DNA from 2 places in the Afipia sp. P52-10 genome. Region 2 is predicted to be linked to the other one. Evidence: riboswitches for the same ligand, from Rfam matches in the RefSeq annotation. Region 2 holds a riboswitch; the other holds the start of a gene.
The links. A riboswitch is a leader RNA that binds a small molecule or an ion and turns the genes downstream of it on or off. The one in region 2 is predicted to bind cobalamin.
Positions count from the first base shown of each region.

Region 1: linked by a shared signal. The riboswitch ahead of X566_RS14115 (TonB-dependent siderophore receptor) and the one ahead of X566_RS16420 (TonB-dependent siderophore receptor) in region 2 are both predicted to bind cobalamin.

Region 1 is NZ_AZSJ01000003.1:2,731,457-2,736,832, reverse strand. Features, by position in the region: gene X566_RS14125 (ABC transporter ATP-binding protein/permease) at 1-691, opposite strand, end outside; gene fhuF (siderophore-iron reductase FhuF) at 681-1,424, opposite strand; gene X566_RS14115 (TonB-dependent siderophore receptor) at 1,431-3,533, opposite strand; cobalamin riboswitch at 3,860-4,054, opposite strand; gene X566_RS14105 (cupin domain-containing protein) at 4,989-5,376, opposite strand, start outside.
Region 2 is NZ_AZSJ01000004.1:340,279-345,654, forward strand. Features, by position in the region: gene X566_RS16415 (TonB-dependent siderophore receptor) at 1-719, opposite strand, end outside; gene X566_RS16420 (TonB-dependent siderophore receptor) at 832-2,670, opposite strand; cobalamin riboswitch at 2,898-3,111, opposite strand; gene zigA (zinc metallochaperone GTPase ZigA) at 3,247-4,455, opposite strand; gene X566_RS16430 (TonB-dependent receptor) at 4,837-5,376, shown strand, end outside.

The DNA.
Region 1 (5,376 bases), on a different contig from region 2:
CCGCCTCCCGCTTCTCCTGTTCGTAATCCAGCGCGATCAGCGGCCGGCCGATCCAATGGGTGACGATTGTACCGACGACGGCATAGGCTAGCGCCGCCCAGACCAGATACCCGGGAATGATCCAGCTCTGGCCAAACAGCACCAGCGGCACCAGGCTGGACAGCGTCCACAGGATTGCCACGAACGATACGAGCTTCGCCACCGCCGCGAACAGACCGACGCTCAGCGCGAGGACCTGTTCGATGAAATTGCGGATGTCTTCTGACAGGCGCTGGTCGGGATTGTCGATCCCATCGGCGGCGAGAGACGCGCGATAATGCACGGCCCCGTCGAGCCAATGCGCCAGCAGACGCGCCGTCAACCACTGCCGCCAGCGGATCGTCAGCCACTGCGCGAAATAGCGCTGATAGACCCCACCCAGCACGAAGCCAATGCCAAGGACGCAGAATACCCAGAACTGATAGATAAACGCATCCCAGTTCCGCTCCTGCAGCGCCTGGAAGAATGCGTTGCGCCAGTAATTCTCAACCACGGCAACGGCCACCAAGAGAAGCTGTGCCGCAATCACGCAGGCAAGCAGCCCCCACGCGACCCAGCGTTCGCTGGAGCGGAAGTACAGCGCCGCAATCTTCGCAGCCTCGCGCAACAGCGGAAGCACGGCACGATATGCAGGTGCCGAGTCAGCAGCCAACAGCGGCCTCCCGCGCATCCTCGATCGGGCAAGCCTTGCAGAAGCGGCGATCCGGCAGGCGATATTGCAGGCAGCAGACCTTGCGCCGCCGGTGCTCGTGGCTGCGCTCCTCGTCAATGTAATGTACGGCCCGGAAGATCGGGTTGAGACGGCCGTCCGGCCAGCAAGGCGCCGCCAGCAGGTGATCCGCTGCCACAAGTCGCTTCGAACCGCCGGAAACCTCCTCGATCCGCCGCAGCATCGCTTCGAACGTGTTGCCGACATTGCTCCACAGCACACGTTTCGTCAGCCCCGTGCGTGCGGCCAGCAGCGCCACGAACGGCGTGAAGTGTCCGAACACAAGCTGCTCGAAGCGTGCGAACGGATCGGCAGTCACGCACGGGCACCCGCCGCCTCCGCACTTCAGCGCCACGGTTCTGACGTCGTCGCCGATGACGAAACGGACTTCACCCAACGCCAGCGGCAAGCGCCACGCCAACAGCACGTCCGCCAGCAGAAGCGGCGGCAGCACCACATTGAGGTGCCACTTCATCCAGATCGACAACGTTGCCCGGCGATCGAAACGGGCAAACCGCTTGGCGAAACGATCATGGATCGCCCCCTGCATTTCGGCATCCAGCAGCGCGGTGGCAGGCACTGACGGACGGTCATCGTCGGGACCAGCGAGATAGCCAGCGAAGGGAGCATAAGCCCCCTTCGTCAAGACCTCTATCTCGCCGAATACATCCCGCATGATGCCTCAGAAGCGCACGCGCACGGCGCCTTCGATGATGCGCCCTGCCCCGTAGTAGCAGTTCAATGCATCCTCGCACACACCGACATAACGCTTGTCGGCAATGTTCTTGGCGTTGATCGAGACATCCCAGCCAGCCAGCGACGCCGTGAGCACGCCAAGCTGATAGCGAAGCGTCGCATCGAACAACGTAAACGACGGCACCGCAAACGTATTCAGCGCATCGCCGAACGAGGCACCGACATAACGGACGCCGCCGCCGACAGTCAGGCCCTTCAACGTGGTGGCGTCATCGAACGTGTACGTGCCCCACAGCGATGCCTGATGCCGCGCCATGCCTGCCGGATCCTTGCCGACACCACCCGCGGTGTTGGTCTTGGTCACGGTCGGATCGAGGTAAATGTAACCAGCGACGACATTGAACCCATGCAGGTTCGTGGTCTTGAACTCGATCTCCGCCCCCCGCGCACGGATTTCCTGGGTCTGCACGGCAAATCCGGGATTCTTCAGGTCTACGGTCAAAAGATTGCGCTGGGTGATATCGAACACCGCACCGCTGACGAGCAGGTTCAAGTGCGGTGGCAGATACCGGATACCGGCCTCGATTTGCTCGCCGGTGCTCGGATCGAACGGCTTACCCGTGACGTCCGCACCGGAGACCGGTGCAAACGATTCCGAGTAGCTCACATAGGGGGCCACTCCGGACTGAAACGCGTAAATAAGACCGCCATGAACAGTCGAGGCGCGGTCGCGTTTCGGCGTCCAGTCCGGTTCACTGAACTGGCCGGTGGCCGTGTTCAGCACCTTCGTCTTTTGGTCGAGGCTGGCCCAGTCCCCGCGTACGCCGCCGATCACCGTGAAGCCGCCGACCTCGATTCGATCCTGCACATAGATGCCAGTCTGACGCTGCACCTGATAGCGCTTCTGGGTGAGCGAATTGGCAGCGAGCGGTTGACCGTAGACGGGGTCATAGAGGTTCAGGAGATATTGCGAGGCACGATTGACCGCCGTGCCCTGGTCGTTCGGCGAGAGCGAGTAATCGACGCCGAACAGCATGTGATGCCGGAACGGCCCGGTGTTGAAGTCCGCCTTCAGCCGGTTATCGACCTGGAACAGATCGATCTGGTACGGCTGATAGGTCATCTGCCTCACCACACTGTTGCCAACCAGCGCGCCGCGGCTCTGCACCTCCTTGAGCTGAATGTCGATGTTCTGATAGGCTAGATTCTGCTGGAACGAGAACACCTCATTGAAGCGATGATTGAACTCGTAGCCGATCCGGGCCGTTTCCTTCGAGGTGTTGTGATAGGCCGGTTCACCCAGGAACAACTTGCGCGAAATGTATTGACCATTCGCACCGGGCAGAATGGTGCCGACCCGCGGCAAGGGCTGCAGCACCGTCAGCTTCGGATCGTACTGGTAGTGCGCGAGAATGGTGAGGCTGGTCTGGTCGTTGCGCACCGTCACCGATGGCGCAAAATAGACCCGCTCGTTGCGGGTGTAATCGATCTGACCGTCGCCGAACCGGCCAAGCCCCACCAGCCGATATAGCACCGATTTATCTGCATTCACCGGCCCGCCGACGTCGAAACCACCTTCGAGACGTCCGTAGCTGCCGGTGCGCAGCATGAACTCGCGAAACGGTGTATCGGTCGGCCGCTTGCTGGTGAGATTGATCAGGCCGCCGGGGCTGCCCTGGCCATACAGGGTGGAGGCCGGTCCCTTCAGCACATCGACGCGCTCCAAGCCGTAAACCTCATAACCCCAGCTGCTGTCATGCAGCTTCAGCCCGTCGAGAAACTGAAACGCCTCGAACCCGCGCACGCGATTGTATTCGCGCGTGAGATTGCCTTGGCGAAAATAGGTGCTCACGCCCGCAGTGTAATTCAACGCCTCCTGCACCGTCTGCGCACCGCGGTCCTCAACCTCTTTCGCGGTCACAGTGGAGACCGACCGCGGCAGCTTCAACAGCGGCGTATCGGTCTTGGTTGCCGTGTCGGTGCGGCGGACGACATAGCCCTTGCTGTCGTCACGAACCGCATCGCTATCAACCACCAGCGGCGGCAACTGTTCGCTCGCGCGCTGCGCCAGCACTGGACTCGTGAGCATGGCCGCCAGCGCTGCCGACGTTAGCATGCGCGAAGTAACGCCCCGCAAACCCACAGGTCTCTTACAACTCATTGATCTTCCAACCCCAAGCGCACAACCTGCGTCAGACGGCCCTTACGTCAGACAGGTTCCGCGATCCTCTCCGCGCATGGCTCAACCCACACGCGGACACCGCAAGACGGACAACCATTCATGTTCGTGCAAACAAACGAGACAAGGCCCACCCGCGGCAAACGTGACACGTCACCGCGAGAGGCCGTCTTCCAGGCATACACAAATGCCGAAGAGAGAAAGCCCGCATCGATTCACCCCGACCGATACGCCCGCGCGCGACCATGGCTGACGGCAGGTCTCCTGGCTCGCGGGTCGTCGCTCCTGCCGCCTTCCCGGATGAAATCCAGTGGCATTCAAGGCAAGACACTCGCCGCTTACAGTTGCGGGGGCAGCCGCGGCTTTGGAGGCAAGCTCCGCACCGCATTCCCGATTAATCCCTTGCGGGAACCGTCGGTTTGCACAGTACGTAGCCGCTGCATGGCTTGTCAATCGACAGGCCAGCGGCCTGTGGGACAAAGTCGGGATAGCCCCTTGCGACTATCAGCAGCCGCGGCCGATGCTCTTGAGCTTGCTCGAAAGTAGGCTGTCGAATTCTTCGGACGACGGCTGCGTGTATGGGCCGTTGCCGTGGCGACCGCCGCTCCGCCCTGCATGCGCGCCATGACCGGCTGTCGCATGCAAGGACGCCATCCCATGATCGCGGTCACCGCGAGCCAGCGCCGGATCAAAGGCGGCGAACACAAGCGCTGCGCCGAACGATAACCAAAGACATCGATCGCAACATTGTCATCCTTATCCGCTCCAGGACCGAGCACACCACGCGGACGACACCCATGCGGCACCGCACCCCGTCACTTCAGCATAGACCGGCGACGAACGCGCTAGCGATTGGCAAGCATCAAATATAGATGAGTCCAACCAGGCAAACGCGCTTCACGATAAGTTGGCTTTGCGGCACGGATGGCTTCGCCGTTTCGACACAGTAGAGGACCACCTTCAATGCGCCTCGATCAAGGCTTCTCTTCGAACGGACGGAGGTCACCATGCTCACGCCAATCCCGATGCCACGGCTATTGTTTGCCGGCATGACAATATCAGCGCTTTTGGGCGGTCCTGCGATAGCCCAGACATCATCGTCAACGGGTGTGGTACAGCCGATCCCGCTGCCCCAACCCTCTCCGCTGTCACAGCCGTCACCGCAAACGCAGATCGTCAGTCCGACGCCAAATGTCGTCGCCCAACCGAACCTGGATTCGTTCAGCGAGCGGACTATACAGTGCCTCAATCAAGGCTCCGCGATGGCTCTCGATCCGAACAGCCTGTCATCATATACGCGCGGGTGCGCAAACTGATCGACGAATGCCTCGGCATCCCCGCTGGAGGCTCGGCGCATGAGCGCGATCAGCGCCGGTATTGCTCGTCGCTGACCTTGTCCAGCCAATCGACGTTCTTGCCGTCGAGGGTTTCATGAATGGCGACATGCGTCATCGCCGTCGTCGGCGTCGCACCGTGCCAGTGTTTCTCGCCAGGCGGAAACCAGACCACGTCGCCTGGCCGGACCTCTTCCACTGGACCGCCTTCACGCTGGACCCAGCCGCAACCGGCTGTGACGATCAAGGTCTGCCCGAGCGGATGGGTGTGCCAAGCAGTGCGCGCGCCAGGCTCAAACGTTACGTTCGCACCACCGACCCGCGCGGGAGCCGCAGCCTGGAACAGCGGATCGATCCGCACCGTGCCGGTGAAGTATTCCGCCGGCCCCTTGCGCGACGGCTGCGAACCATTTCGCGTG
Region 2 (5,376 bases):
TATCCTACCCGCGCCGAGCCTGCGATCCTGCCATATCCATCGCGCTCGAGATTTGGGAAGCGCGCCTCGATCGACGGAATGCGGTAGCCATAGCGCGAGAATCCATCGCTCCGCTGCAACGCGCCGTTCACCGCATACGACCACGGCCCTTGCGATCCGGATATGGCGCCCATGCCGGACGCCGTGCCGTAGCTGCCGCCTTCGATCGTCGCGCTGGCCCGTGCAGGGCCGCTTCCCTTGCGCGTAATGATATTGACCACACCGCCGATCGCATCGGAGCCGTAAAGCGCACTCTGCGGGCCGCGCAGCACCTCGATTCGTTCGATCGAGCCAGGCGCAAACATCGAGAAATCGAAATCGCCACTCGCATTGGACGGATCGTTGGCGCGCACGCCATCAATCAGCACCAATGTCTGCCCGGTGTTCGCTCCACGCAGGCGAACGCTCGTCGTTCCCCCCGGCCCTCCCGTCTCGCTCACATCGATACCGGGCACACTGCGAAGTGCGTCGACCAGCGAAGCGGAGTTCGTGGTCGCAAGCGTAGCACCGTCCACCACACTGATAGCACTGCCGGTTCGTTCCAGCGGGCTGGGTGTCCGGTCCGCAGTCACCACGACCTCGGACAGGGTCTGCGTCGATTGCGCGGATGCTCTTTCATTTGCGACCGCCAGCGGAATACAGCATAGCGCCGCAGCCAGAAGAGATTTTCTATGTTTCATTGACGTCCATCAGAAGGCGAATGATCGGCGGCATCCGGCACCGATCGAAGCTTGAAAACTCCTGTCGCCCGGTGCATCGATGGCGCCAAGAAATTGCATGCGTGTCACGGGCTCAATTCGTCAAGCGAACGCCGCCATAGACTGCAAAGCCGGGCCGTAGGAATCCGGTCGGATCTTCGTAGCGTTCGTCAAACAGGTTGTCGATGCGGGCGAAGACTTTCGCATATTCGTTGAGTCGATAATCCCCCGCCAGGTTGACGATCGTGAAGCCCGGCGCGGTGAGCCGCGGAATCGAGAAGTCGCGATTGCCGTCGATCCACGAACCGACATGCAACACCGTCGCCGAGACGGTCAGCGGATCGATCGGATTCCACGACGCGGTAACGCTCGCCTTGTGACGCGGCCGCCGCAGCAGTTCGAGATCGGTCATCGCGTCGATGGCCTTCGTATAGGTGTAATCGGCTCGGAGCCACAGCCGGTCGGCCGGTCTGATCGTGACGAACGCCTCGACACCCGACGTCTCCGCCTTGCCGACGTTGACGTTGGTACGCACCACATAGGGCACCGTGGTCACGATCCCCGTGCCGGAAATCAGATCCGTGATGTCGTTGTGAAAATAGGTCGCGCCCAAGCGCAGACGATTGTTGAACACCGGCTGCTCGAATCCGACGTCATAACCCAGACTCTTCTCCGGCCGGAGGTTCGGGTTCGCCACGAAGGTCGGGAGAAAATCGACAAAGAGCTGATTGAGGGTCGGCGCCTTGAAGCCCGAACCGTAACTCGCTTTCAGCTTGGTTTCCGTCACCGGCAGGATCACCGCCGGCGCAACACGAAATGTGGTCGCATCTCCGAAACGTTCGTTGATATCGTGCCGCACATTGCTGACCACGAAGAAGCGCTCGGAAAATTGCGATTGCAACTGGGCATAAACGCCGGTGTTCGAATTGTCGGCCTTCACCGCCGACGCATGCATCGTTTCAATCTCATGCTCGGCACCCGTGACCAGCGTCTGCCCCGGCATCAGCAGGGCGACACCGCGCCAATCGACTTTCGTGCGCGTGCCGGTGTCGACCGTCGGAATGGATGTCGGAGTGAGCTTGTTCTCGTTCCAGTGGTCGGTGTAGTTCACGCCGAAGTAGTTCGTGAACCGCCCGTCGAATCCCGTCCACACAGCCTCGCCACGGGTAAAGAACTGTTTGACGTGACGGCTGCTCTGCACTCCGCTCGGAACGCCCGCATATGTCGGCGGCAGGAACTCGTCGCCTGTGTATCTCAGCTCGCCTTCGGTGTAACGGCCGACATAGTTGAGGCGGAAGCTGTCGCTGATGTCGAGACCGAGCTTCGTCGATGCGGTCACGTTGTCATAGGCGTCGCCGATCGCGCGCCGCCCCGGCGGTAGCAGGTTCGGCGGCGTCACCGGTATATTGGTCGACCGAAAATGCGAAACATTGAAGGCATAGTCAAAGTTTGATTGTGAACCGCTGAGGCCCGCCGCCTGGTTGAACGTGCCGAACGAGCCTCCTTCCAGCAGTCCGGTCACCTTCGCCGGACCTTTGCCGCGCTTGGTGGTGATCGAGATCACCCCGCCGATCGCATCCGCACCATAGAGGCCGCTCTGAGGTCCGCGCAGAACCTCGATGCGCTCAATGTCGGTGGTCAGCAGCTGGCCGAGGTCGAACGAGCGATTGGGATTGCTCGGATCACTGACGTCGATGCCATCGATCAGCACCTTGGTATGATTGGAGTTGGTGCCGCGCATGAAAATTGAGGTCTGACTGCCAGCGCCACCGGCCTGCACGATGTTGAGTCCCGGCACCGTGGCGAGCACATCCGGCACGGTCCTGCGCTGATCACGCTCGATCTCCTCGGCGGTGATAACGGTGACGGAGCTTGCCACCTGGTCTTGCGGCGTCGGCAAGCCGGTCGGGCTGACGACGATCGTCGGCAGCACGTTTGATGGCTCGGGTTGTTGTGCAAACACCGGCGAAACGCCGGCGGTCAAAAGCGCAAAGCATGACGCCGACAACAGAAGTCGTCGCGCCTTCGGCAGATGATGAAAAGACATAACAATAAGGACCTCAGCGGCAGCGTGTGGCACGTCACCGCGAACGAAGTCCTTCACCACTGTGACAGACAGCGGATTCGGCACCTACCGACGCACCCCGATCGATATGCTCGCGTGTGACCACGTCCGACGGCAGGTCTCCTGGCTCACGGATCAGTATCCACCGCCGCCTTCCCGGAAAGGTCCTTTCCAGTGGCCTTTTGGCGATAGATTCACCGCTCACAGTTGCGGGGGCAGCCGCAGCATCGCCGTGTGCTCAGTGTCGGAGCGTTCGGCTTCTGCGTTCCCGTTTAATCCCCAAGGGGAACCGTCGCGACGGACTATAGGTAATCGACTTTAACCTGTCAAACGCCCGCGGAGACAGTGCGAGCGCAGCGCGGCGGTGTGTGATAATTTAGAGACATCGCAAATGGCCCACGCTGAGATCCGCCGGATCGCATGGGCCATCGCAACGTTCGTCGATCAGGCCGCTTCGTCAGCGCGGCGCCATTTCGGAAACGGATCGCTGAGCTTCGACCACGCCTTGATGTTCATCCCGGGCTCCCCCGCGACGAGGCATGCATCGAGCCGCGCGCGGATGGCCTGTTCATCCATATCCGTGCCGATGAAGACGATCTCCTGGCGGCGATCACCGTAAAGCGCGTTCCAATTCTTCTTCAACGTCTGGCGCCAGTATGGATCGCTGGGCCAGCGCTCCACGGGAATGTTCGCCCACCAGAATCCCATTCCTTCAGTCTTGACGATCGCGCCGGCCTGGCTGAGTTCGCCCACCCAGTCCGGACGCGTCGCAATCCAGAAATGGCCCTTGGCTCGGATCACCCCGCCCCAACTCTCACGCAAAAAACGATGCAGCTTCTCCGGTTCGAACGGACGCTGCGCGCGGTAGACGAAATTCCGGATGCCGTACTCCTCGGTCTCCGGAACATGGTCGGCGAAGCCATAGAGCTCCTTGTACCAAAGCGGATTCGCCTGCGCCTTCTCGAAATCGAAACGACCCGTGTCCAGCACGCGTTCGAGCGGCACCTTCGAATAGCTGGTTTCGATCAAGTCGGCAGACGGATTCAGCGCACGAATGATCTTGCGCGCTGCATCGCGCTGTGCAGGGGTCGCATCGCCGACCTTGTTGAGGATCACCACATCGGCGAATTCGATCTGCTCGACGAGGAGATCGACGAGCGTACGCCGGTCGTCGTCGCCCAGCGCTTCGCCGCGCTGCTTGAGGAAATCGGTCGAGGCGTAATCCTTCAACAGGTTCACCGCATCGACCACTGTCACCATCGTATCGAGGCGCGCGACATCGGCGAGACTCTGTCCGGCTTCGTCACGAAAGTCGAAGGTCGCCGCGACGGGCAACGGCTCAGAGATGCCGGTCGATTCGATCAGCAGATAGTCGAAGCGCGCATCCTCCGCCAGCGCGCGCACCTCCTTCAGCAGGTCCTCGCGCAAGGTACAGCAGATGCAGCCATTGGTCATCTCCACAAGCTTCTCGTCAGTCCTGGAAAGGTTCGCACCACCATCGCGGACGAGGTCGGCGTCGATGTTCACCTCGCTCATGTCGTTGACGAGAACCGCGACCTTCAGGCCTTTCCGGTTGTTCAGAACGTGATTCAGAAGCGTCGTCTTCCCAGATCCCAAGAAGCCGGACAGCACGGTGACGGGTAGTTTTCTCATGTTTGTCGAACAGTCTGTTGAGCGCGCGCAGGCGTGCATTCACGGGTGAGCTCTTGTTGATGTTATGTTATAACATAACAATCAAAAGAAGGTCTGCTGTCAAGGCTGGAACCTGCCTCGTTTCTCGCTCCCATGGGGGGGCCAGGCTTTTAATGGTTTTAGTCCTCGAGAGCCCTCCAGAGAAAACCTCTGGGTTGTTGGCAAAACCGCCCCTGCGGCGTCCCAGACCCTTCGGCCGATAACTCCAACATGCGCACCAGCCGTTGCCGTTCTGCAACTCGCTCTTGCAAATCATTTGCAAGAGCGATACGCAATAAATGCGAATGAGTTGCAACTGGGGGCATCATGAGACGCTGGCGATCAACCACTGCACTTTCCACAGTGGCCCTTCTTGTAGGCGCAGCGGCGCCAGCCGTCGCTCAAGACACTCTTCCTGAGATCGTCGTCGAAACCGCAACGCCAGTCATTTCGGGCGACCCGGATTTCACGTCGGTCAGCACCATGGGTCAGTCGGAGGTCCTGGCCCATGGTGCTGCTTCCCTCGGCGATACTCTCGGCACCCAGGCAGGCATTTCGCAGACCTCGTTCTCGCCGGTGGCCAGCCGTCCGGTCATTCGCGGTCTCGGCGGCTTTCGCGTGCGCACCCAGGAAAACGGCATCAGCACGCAGGACATGGCCAATCTCGGCGAGGACCATGCGGTCACCATCGATCCCCTGCTCGCGGGACAGGTCGAGGTCATTCGCGGCCCCGGCACATTGCGCTACGGCTCGCAGGCGATTGGCGGCGTGGTGAGCGCCACCAACTCGCGGATTCCCGACCAGATTCCGACCAATGGCATAAGCTTCGCCTCACGCGGCGGATTCAGCAGCGTCAACAACGGACGCGATAGCGCGGCACTGCTCGAAGCAGGCGGCAACGGC